DNA from 3 places in the Kitasatospora sp. NPDC051984 genome. Region 2 is predicted to be linked to each of the others. Evidence: riboswitches for the same ligand, from Rfam matches in the RefSeq annotation. Region 2 holds a riboswitch; each other region holds the start of a gene.

Region 1 (3,266 bases), on a different contig from region 2:
ATCGGCATGCCGGCCGCCGCCGCCCGCCGGGAGCCGGTCGAACTGCGCGGCGCGGCCCGCTCGTTGCCCTCACCGACCGCCGTCGGCGTCGCCGACGTGGACGCGAACGGCCTGTACGCCGCCGCCACCCACCTGGGCTCGGTCGCGGTGGCGGCGGTGCCGGCCTCGCTCCACCCCGTGGTGACGGCGCTGATGGCGCGCGGCCTGCTCAAGGAACGGCTGCTGCGGGTCCAGGTGGTCGGCGCCGGACTGGCCGTCACCGGAACGCTGATCCTTGCCGCAGGTTGACTTCCCGTCAGGCCGCGCGTTCTCAGGCCCCTGCCCCCGCGAAGGCCTTGGACCGCCGGGCGATCCGCCAGTAGCCGATCGCCGCCGCCCAGACCACCACGAACAGGCCGACGATCACGAAGCCGACGTTGTCCAGGCTGAGTCCGGCGATCCAGTCGGACACCGGATCGTCCAGGCCGAACTTGTCGTGCAGCACCGCGACCAGCTCGATGGTGCCGATCACGAAGGCCACCGCGATCGACAGCCCCGTGATGGTCAGGTTGTAGTACACCTTGCGGACCGGGTTGGAGAACGCCCACTGGTAGGCGAAGTTCATGAACGTGCCGTCCAGCGTGTCGAACAGGCTCATCCCGGCCGCGAACAGCAGCGGCAGGCAGACGATCGCGTACCAGGGCAGGCCGGACGCCGCACCCGAACCCGCCATCACCATCAGGGTCACCTCGGTCGCGGTGTCGAAGCCCAGGCCCAGCACCATGCCCACCGGGAACATCTGCCCGGGCCGGGTGATCGAACGGGTCGCCCGGCCCAGGATCCGGGCCAGGAAGCCCCGCGAGTCCAGGTGCTTCTCCAGCTCGGCCTCGTCGTACTCACCGGCCCGCATCGCCCGGAACACCCGCAGGATGCCCAGCAGCGCCACCAGGTTGAGCGCCGCGATCAGGTACAGGAACGCCCCCGACGCGGTGGTGCCGATGGTGCCCAGCACCTGATGGGTCGTCGAACCCTCGTCCATCAGGGTGCCCGCCAGCGCCGCCCCGCCGGCCACCAGCGCGGCCATCAGCACCACCATCGAGGAGTGCCCGAGCGCGAACCAGAAGCCCACCGAGACCGGCCGGCGGCCGTCCGCCATCAGCTTGCGGGTGGTGTTGTCGATCACCGCGATGTGGTCGGCGTCGAAGGCGTGCCGCATGCCCAGCGTGTAGGCCGTGATGCCCAGGCCCACGCCGAACACCTGGGTACCCACCTGGTACTTCTCCGGCACCACCAGGAACAGCAGTGTCCCGAACGCCGCCACGTGCAGGGCCAGGATCACCGCCATCAGGCCGGCGGTGCGCAAGGTGTCCTCGCGCCGCCAGCGGAAAGCAGGAAGAGGGGAGCCCGGGACGTTTCCGGGCATGGTCGAATCGGACGCGGTCATCCGCGCATCACGCTCCAGCACCTCGTGGATCACTTCGTGAGATGCCGTGGCCGGTCTCCTGGCTGACGGGGTGTTCGGCGTCGGCGCCCGGCCTTCCCGGCCGCGAGCGGCCAGTGGCACGAGGTGGGAGCCGACGACTCCCCGATCACAGTGGCGAGGGCCGCTCCGGACTCCTGTGACGAGCACAGTGCACCGGCTTCCCGAACACCACGGCCCGCCCACCGTAGATCCGGCCACCACCCGGCGGCAAGAGCGTCACACCGCGCAGGTGTCGAAGATCACGCCCGCCCGGCGGGCTGACGGCGCGTCACGCCATCCAGAAGAACACGCAGGTCATCCGCTTCTCGTCCAGGGTGGAGCCGTAGTACTCGGTCGCGGTGTGCATCAGGTTGGCGGTGTACAGCAGCAGCCGGTTGTAGCGGTGCGGAACGGCCAGATCCTCGGTGAACGAGTCCGGCGGGACGAAACGGGTGCCCAGCGCGTCCACCAGATTGTTGTGCGGGGCGACCACGGTGTTCCCGCCGAGCCGGCCCCCCGGCAGGCTCTGCCGGTAGAAGCTCGTCCCGCACCGCTTCGGCACGTTCGGGTTGAGGTACAGCACGGCGGCGTACCGGCACAGCGACCGCGAATCGGTGTGCGGCCGCGGCTCGCACTCCCCCTCCCCCACCACCTGCACGCAGTTGTGGTTGAACGTGCCGCCCTCGGCCTCGCTCAGCGCCCAGATCCGCGGCACCTGCACGGTCTCCCGCACCAGCTTCTCGACGTGCGCCAACTCCTCCGGCTCCAGCCCGGGCATCGCCCGCAACCCCGGCCAGGGCTCCGGCCTGTGCGGATACCCCTCGTCCCAGTCGGTACGCGCCAGATGCCGGGCCCGCACCGCATCCGGGTCCGGCAGGACATCGTCCAGCACCCAGTAGTCACGCCCCTTGGTGGGCTTGCGGTACGGCAGGACCGGAAGGGCGGGAGTCGGGCGCGGGCCCTGAAACGGTTGCACGGGCATGGACCCGACAATAGGAGCGCGCCCCGAACCCCTCGCCCAAGGGCCGGTCAACCTTCCGTCAAGGCTTCCCCACTACCCTCCGTGATGACGGCCCGTCAGGCCTGCTGGCAGCGCGGGCACCAGAACAGGTTCCGGGCCGCCAACTCCTGGGTCCGCACCGGGGTTTCACACACCAGACACGGCTGGTCCTGCCGCCGGTACACGTACACCTCACCACCGTGGTCGTCCACCCGCGGCGGACGCCCCATCGCCTCCGGCGTGTGCTCCGGCCGCACGGTGTCGATCCGCCCCGCCGCGACACCGTCGTGCATCAGCGCCACCAGATCCGCCCAGATCGCGTCCCACTCGGCCCGGCTCAGATCCCGCCCCGCCCGGTGCGGACTGATCCCCAACCGGAACAGCACCTCCGCGCGGTACACGTTGCCGACACCCGCCAGCACCTTCTGATCCATCAGCAACGCGGCCACCGTCGTCCCGCTCCGCGAGATCCGCTGCCACGCCGCATCCCCCACCTCCCCCGGCCGCAACGGATCCGGCCCCAGCCTGCGGTGCACCGCCGCCTTCTCCCCCGGCGTCAGCAACTCGCACGCCGTCGGCCCCCGCAGATCCGCGTACCCACTCCCGTTCTCCATCCGCAACCGCACCTGCCCGACCGGCTCCGGAGCCTCCCCCACCCCGAACTCGTACTTCCCGTACAACCCGAGATGCACATGCAGCCAGTCGTCGCCGAACCCCAGGAACAGATGCTTCCCGTGCGCCTCCGCACCATCCAGCACCCGCCCGTCCAGCAGCCCCGCCCCCTCCACGAAGCGCCCCTGCGGCGACGAAACCCGCACCACCCGC
Region 2 (3,266 bases):
GTCATGGTCGGCGTGATGACCATGACGCCCGTCCACATGCACGACGCCGGACAGAGCACCGCCGCCGCCGGATTCGTCATCTCCCTGCACGTCGCCGCGATGTACCTGCCCTCCCCGCTCACCGGACGGCTCGTCGACCGGTACGGCCCGCTCGCCATCGGCGCCGCCGCCGGACTCACCCTGCTCGCGGCCGGCACGCTCGCCGCCGTCGCCCCCGCGGACTCCGCCCCACTGCTCGCCCTCGCGCTCGTTCTGCTCGGCCTCGGCTGGAACTTCGGCCTGGTCTCCGGCACCGCGATCCTCACCGACGCCGTCCCGCTCGCCACCCGCGCCAAGACCCAGGGCAGCATCGACGTCGCCATCGCCATCTCCGGCGCCACCGGCGGCCTCGCCTCCGGCACCGTCGTCGACCTGGCCGGCTACCCCGTCCTCGCCTTCGGCGGCGGCCTGCTCGCCCTGCTGATCCTCCCCGCCCTCGCCACCGCCGCCACCCGGGCCAAGCGATGACCGACCACCAGACGCCCCAACTCACCGTCGACGGACGCGGATTGCTCTGCGTCACCCTCCTGCTGCGCCTGCGCGCCGCCATCACCGACGCCCCCGCCGGCACCATCGTCCACGTCCACGCCACCGACCCCGCCGCCCCCCTCGACCTCCCCGCCTGGTGCCACCTCACCGGCCACCACTACCTCGGCCCCATCTCCGCCGAGACCTACGCCCTCCGCCTGACCGCCACCCCCACCCCCACCCGCCCCGACGCCCCATGGCACCGCCAAGCGGACTGACGCCCCTCCGGGCGGACGCCGGGTGGTCCCGCCGCTGCCGAGCCCTGCGCGCCGCGCCCGACCCGCGCCGACGCCCCGTGGCGCCCCCGGCGGACTGATGCCTTTGGGGTGGAGCGCCTCGCGGTCGTGTTGCTGCCGGGTTCGTTTGTGCTGCGCCTGGTGGACTGCCGCCACTCCACGCGGAGCGCCCTGCGGTCGCGTCGCTGCCGAGCCGTTCGCGCTGCGCCTGGCAGCCGATCCGCCCCCCGACCCGTGCCGCGTGGACTGACGTCACTCCACGCGGAGCGCCCTGCGGTCGCGTCGCTGCCGAGCCGTTCGCGCTGCGCCCGGCAGCCGATCCGCCCCCCCGACCCGTGCCGACGTCCCGTGACACCGCCCGGCGGACGTACACCCCTCCGAGCGGGCGCAGGGCAGGGCGCCTCGCGTGACCTCCCCGCCCGTCACGGCTACTTCGTTCCCGTCGCCGTCGAGGCCTTCGCGCCTATCCATCGACCCGCCCTCACCCGCCCCGACGCCTGCGCCCTCACCCGCCCCGACGCCTGCGCCGACGCCCGCGCCGATGCCCGCCCCGACGCCCGTGACATCGCCCGGCGGACCCGGTCCCGTCGCCGTCGAGGCCTTCGCGCTGCGCCGGCCGCCGGTCCGACCCTCACCCGCCCGACGCCTCGTGGCTGCCCGGCGAACCGACCCCCTCGGGGGCGTGACCTTCTCACCGGTCGCCCCCGTCCCGCCGGCCGCCGCCGAAACCTCGCGTCGGATCATCGACCCGCCCCCACCCGCCCCGACGCCCCGCGGGCCGACAGCTCCCCGGCCTCCCGGCCGGAGGGCGGACTGAGCACCTCGGATGGGGATATAGGCTGGTCGGGCAGCGGTTCGCCCCCGTCCGAGCCAGGGCTGGAGCGTCGCAAGAGGGAACCTGGTGCGAGTCCAGGACTGCCTCGCAGCGGTGAGCGGGAACGACCGCCGTCACATGCACTGGGCCCGACCGGTCCGGGAAGCGACGGCCAGTAGACAGGCCCTCCTGGGGAGATGCCCGCGAGTCCGAAGACCTGCCGCCGCCCGCGGTGCCCACCGGCGCCGCGGATCGTCCAGCCGTGACTCGCGAAGGAGAGTTGACGTGGCAGATCAGACCGTCGCACCTGTGGTGTCCGCCGCAAAGCCCGCACAGGCGTCCGAGGTGACGCTCGCGCACATCATGAGTGAGCACGACACCAACCTCTACGGCACCATCCACGGCGGCGTGGTGATGAAGCTCATCGACGACGCCGCCGGCGCGGCCGCCGCCCGGCACGCCGAAGGCCCGGCGGTCACCGCCGCCGTGGACAGCATGACGTTCCTGGCCCCGGTCCGGGCCGGCGACCTGCTCACCGCGCACGCCGAGCTGGAGCGGGCGGGGCGTACCTCGATGACCGTCCATGTCACCGTCACGGCCGAGCGCTGGAACGCCACGGGGCCGGTCACCCGGGTCGCCACCGGTCGGCTCACGTTCGTCGCCATCGACGCCGACAGCCACCCGCGTCCCGTCCCGGCCCTGCTGGAACCCGCGGCTGCCTGACGCGGCGCCACCGTCCGTGAGCCCGGAATGCCGTCCCACCTGGCGTTCCGGGCTCATGACTGTCGCCGCCGCAAGGTGATCACCCTCACGTAGGGACAAACCGCACCATTGCGGACGGCGTGTGATCGACATGTTCCGTTCAAGCTCCGATTACCCCACCATGGCAGCGTGTGCCCGCCTACGCGCGTAGCGCACCGCACCACACCCCATGGTTCCTGTGGTCCTAGGAGATTGACAGATGATCAGAACGTGGAAGGCCGCCCGCCCGCTGGCCCTCGCCGCCGCCGCACTGGTGGTCGCCGCCGGCGCGAGCGCCGTCCCGCAGCACGCCACCGCGGCCACCCCCAAGAACGCCGCCGCGGCCGCCACCGGCACCCCGAAGCGGGTGCTGTTCGACAACACCAAGGCGGAGACCGCGGGCAACGCGGACTGGATCATCTCCACCAGCCAGCCCGACCCGCTGGCGCAGAACGCCAACCCGACCAGCGAGACCAGCTGGACCGGCGCCATCTCGGCCTGGGGCGTGGCGCTGCAGAAGACCGGCAACTACAGCCTGAAGACGCTGCCCGCCGGCAACACCATCACCTACGGCACCGGCGGCGCGCTCGACCTCGCCAACTTCGACGAGTTCGTGATCCCCGAGCCCAACATCCGCCTCAGCGCGGCCGAGAAGACCGCCGTGATGACGTTCGTGCAGAACGGCGGCGGCCTGTTCCTGATCTCGGACCACACCCAGAGCGACCGCAACAACGACGGCTGGGACTCCCCGGCCATCATCAACGACCTGCTGACCAGCAACGGCGTCAACAACAACGACCCGTTCGGCTTCTCCGTCGACCTGCTGAACATCACCACCGACAATCCGCGGGCGATCTCCTCCGCCACCGACCCGGTGATCAACGGGCCGTTCGGGACCGTCACCGGCT
Region 3 (3,266 bases), on a different contig from region 2:
GGTTGACCGAGCCCAGGTTGCAGACCGCGGTCTCGGAGTCGTCGGTGACCTCCAGGATCTCGGTGCACAGGTTCGAGGAGTGCACCGTGCGGCCCGGCAGCGCGGTCTGGTTGGCGGCGCGGTTGGAGGCGTCCTTGAAGGTCATCCAGCCGTTGCCGGTCTGCGCCAGGGTGCGCATCATCCGGGCGTACAGGGTCTGCGCCGGGATGGTGCGGACGGCCTTGCCGGCCAGCTCGGCCTTGCGGTAGGCCTCGTCGAAGTCGGCGCCCCACAGGTCGACCAGCTCGGGGACGTCCGCCGGGGAGAACAGCGACCAGTCCTCGTTGGCGTTCACGCGGCGCATGAACTCGTCCGGGATCCAGTGCGCCAGGTTCAGGTTGTGGGTGCGGCGGGCCTCTTCGCCGGTGTTGTCGCGGAGCTCCAGGAACTCCTCGATGTCGGCGTGCCAGGTCTCCAGGTACACGCAGGCCGCGCCCTTGCGCCGTCCGCCCTGGTTGACCGCCGCCACGGAGGAGTCCAGGGTGCGCAGGAACGGGACGATGCCGTTCGACTTGCCGTTGGTGCCGCGGATCAGCGAGCCGCGGGAGCGGATCCGGGAGTAGGACAGGCCGATGCCGCCGGCGTGCTTGGACAGCCGGGCGATCTGCGCGTAGCGGTTGTAGATCGAGTCCAGGTTGTCCAGCGGCGAGTCCAGCAGGTAGCAGGAGGACATCTGCGGGTGCCGGGTGCCGGAGTTGAACAGCGTCGGGGAGCTGGTCAGGTACTCCAGGCGGCTCATCAGCTTGTAGAGCTCGGCCACCTCCAGCACCGACTGCTCGGAGTTGCCCGCCCGTCGCCCGCCACCACCCTTGTTCGAGTCGCTTCGCTCCGCCCCCAGGTCTGCCAGGCCCGCAGCCACGCGCAGCAGGAAGTGCTGCGGGGTCTCGACCACCTTGCGGGTGATCGGGTGGCGCAGCAGGTAGCGGGACTGCACGGTGCGCAGGCCGAAGTACTCGAAGCGGTCGTCGCCGGCGGCGTCGATCAGCGAGTCGAACAGCGCGGTGTGGGCGGCGACGAACTCGGCGGTCGCGTCGCCGATCAGGCCCTCGGCGTGGCCGACGGCGATCGAGGCGGAGAACGAGGTGACGCCCTGGGTGGCGGCCTCGTCGGCGATCTCCATCGCCAGCAGGCGGGCGGCCAGCTTCGAGTACTGCGGGTCCTCGGCGATCATCGACGCGGCGGCCTCCACGGCCAGCCCGCGCAGCTCGGCGAAGTCCGAGCCGGCGTGGCGGCCGCGCAGCGCGGCGGCGGCGACGTGGCCGGGGTCCACCTGGGGGAGGTCGGTGCTGCGGTCGGTGAGCAGCCGAAGCAGCGCCGCACCGGGGTCGGTGAAGGCGTCGGCGGAAGCCTGGGACGGCAGGGTGACTGAGGCGGCGACGGTCAAGGCGCACTCTCTCCTGTGGCGGCGGCGGACGTGGCTCAAGGTGTCCGGTGGCGCGCGTGCGGCAGGGGAGGACGGCACGCCGAAAACGCTCGATCGGCGCGCGAAAGACCCACCCCCGGCCCGCCCGCGAGGCCGGACGGCAAAACAGTGCTGCATGGCGTCTGCGGGGATGCCGTGTCGCACACCGTCGGTCAGGTCCTCGGACTGCGCGGGCGTTGCTACAGCCCGCTCACCGTTGCGGGGCAGTCCCGGATTCGCACCGGGTTCCCCTGCTTCGACAGCGAGGTCGAGCATACATGTTGTGGCGGCTGGAGCTGGCGGCACCAGATGTAGTAGCGCGTGTCGCGTTGGAGGTGCCGCGCGTAGACAACGGAAACCGCGCCGGAGCCGCCTCGGAACGGCCGCAGAACCGTCGCAGAACCGCCTCAGAACCGCATCGTGTAGACCATCAGGTCCACGCCCGGGGCCGCCTCCCAATCCCGTTCGGGGGTGCGGAGGAAGCCCAGAGCATCGTAGATCCGGTGCGCCGCGGTCATCTCCGGCCGGGTGGAGAACGCCATCCCGGCCAGTCCGAGTTCCCGGCTGCGGTCCATCGCCGCGCGGACCAGCGCCCGTCCGACGCCGCGCCCGCGGGCGGCCGCGCCGACCGCCAGCATCCGGATCTCGCCCTCGTCCGGGAGCGCGACGTCCGCCCAGGGGGTGCCGCCTGCGGCGAACGTCACGCAGCCGAGGACCGCCCCGTCGCCGTCGACGGCGACCAGCAGCTCGGCCTCCCGGTTGCGGCGTGCGGTGTCCCTCAGCAGTTCGACGTAGCCGGACGCGGGGTCGGTGTAGCCATCGCCGACGAAGGCTTCGATGCTGACCTCCCCGGCTCCGGCGAGGTCGTGGTCGAGGGCGCGGCGGACGATCGGGGAGTGCATCCGGACAGTGTGCCGGACCGCGCCCGGCGCGGGTCGGCCAGGTCCGGGTCGAAGGGGTAGCCGGTCGGGCGGTGCCGTTCGGGCCGGCCCGGGCGGCCGTTGCGGTTCAGGTCCCGGCCGACCAGAACGCCGAGGAGTCCGAAGCTGCCGATGAGGCCCAGCAGGGCGAGCGCGGAGGTCATGGCTCCACTCTCCGTGCCGCCGCACCCCGTCACGAGTGGCAGGAACGCAGCATTGCCACGAAATCCTGCCACTGCCATGCTGGACGGATGCTGAGGAACGTCGCGGTGATCGTGCTGGAGGAGATCCACCCCTTCGAACTGGGCGTGGCCTGCGAGGTGTTCGGCCTGGACCGCAGCGACACCGGCCTGCCGGTGTACGAGTTCGGCCTGGTCGGCGACCGGCCCGGCCCGATGCGCACCCACGCCGGCTTCGACGTCCACGTGCCGTACGGCCCGGAGCGGCTCGCCGAGGCGGACCTGGTGATCGCCACCGCCACCGGCATCCGCGACCACTACCCCGAGGCGCTCTGCGATGCCCTGCGGGCCGCCCACGCACGCGGCGCCCATACGCTGTCGATCTGCTCCGGCAGCTTCCTGCTCGGCGCCGCCGGCCTGCTCGACGGCCGCCGCAGCACCACCCACTGGCGGTACGCCGACGTGCTGGCCGAGCGCTTCCCGCTGACCACCGTCGAACCCGACGTGCTGTACGTGGACGACGACCCGGTGATCACCTCGGCCGGCACCGCCGCCGGCATCGACGCCTGCCTGCACCTGGTGCGCAAGGTGCAGGGCGCCGAGGTGGCCCGGGAGATCGCCCGCCGGATGGTGGTCGCCCCGCACCGCGACGGCGGGCAGGCGCAGTTCGTCACCCGCCCGCTGCCCGAGGGCGACGGCGAGTCACTGGCCGGGACGCTGGAGTGG

Evidence for each region. Region 2 has a riboswitch for cobalamin ahead of ACIHEI_RS13515 (acyl-CoA thioesterase). Riboswitches for the same ligand answer to the same signal wherever they lie in the genome.
Region 1: it holds a riboswitch for cobalamin, as region 2 does, so the genes downstream of both, ACIHEI_RS18325 (HoxN/HupN/NixA family nickel/cobalt transporter) here and ACIHEI_RS13515 (acyl-CoA thioesterase) in region 2, are expected to answer to the same signal.
Region 3: it holds a riboswitch for cobalamin, as region 2 does, so the genes downstream of both, ACIHEI_RS02885 (ribonucleoside-diphosphate reductase subunit alpha) here and ACIHEI_RS13515 (acyl-CoA thioesterase) in region 2, are expected to answer to the same signal.

Annotation. Positions count from the first base shown of each region.
Region 1 covers NZ_JBIUCB010000008.1:153,132-156,397, reverse strand. Annotated here, with positions in the region: gene ACIHEI_RS18330 (EamA family transporter) at 1-288, shown strand, start outside; gene ACIHEI_RS18325 (HoxN/HupN/NixA family nickel/cobalt transporter) at 311-1,423, opposite strand; cobalamin riboswitch at 1,454-1,650, opposite strand; gene ACIHEI_RS18320 (DUF6445 family protein) at 1,731-2,423, opposite strand; gene ACIHEI_RS18315 (Fpg/Nei family DNA glycosylase) at 2,519-3,266, opposite strand, start outside.
Region 2 covers NZ_JBIUCB010000005.1:446,875-450,140, forward strand. Annotated here, with positions in the region: gene ACIHEI_RS13505 (MFS transporter) at 1-507, shown strand, start outside; gene ACIHEI_RS13510 (sulfurtransferase TusA family protein) at 504-785, shown strand; cobalamin riboswitch at 1,692-1,836, shown strand; gene ACIHEI_RS13515 (acyl-CoA thioesterase) at 1,903-2,340, shown strand; gene ACIHEI_RS13520 (putative Ig domain-containing protein) at 2,579-3,266, shown strand, end outside.
Region 3 covers NZ_JBIUCB010000001.1:629,655-632,920, forward strand. Annotated here, with positions in the region: gene ACIHEI_RS02885 (ribonucleoside-diphosphate reductase subunit alpha) at 1-1,423, opposite strand, end outside; cobalamin riboswitch at 1,596-1,728, opposite strand; gene ACIHEI_RS02890 (GNAT family N-acetyltransferase) at 1,849-2,343, opposite strand; gene ACIHEI_RS02895 (helix-turn-helix domain-containing protein) at 2,613-3,266, shown strand, end outside.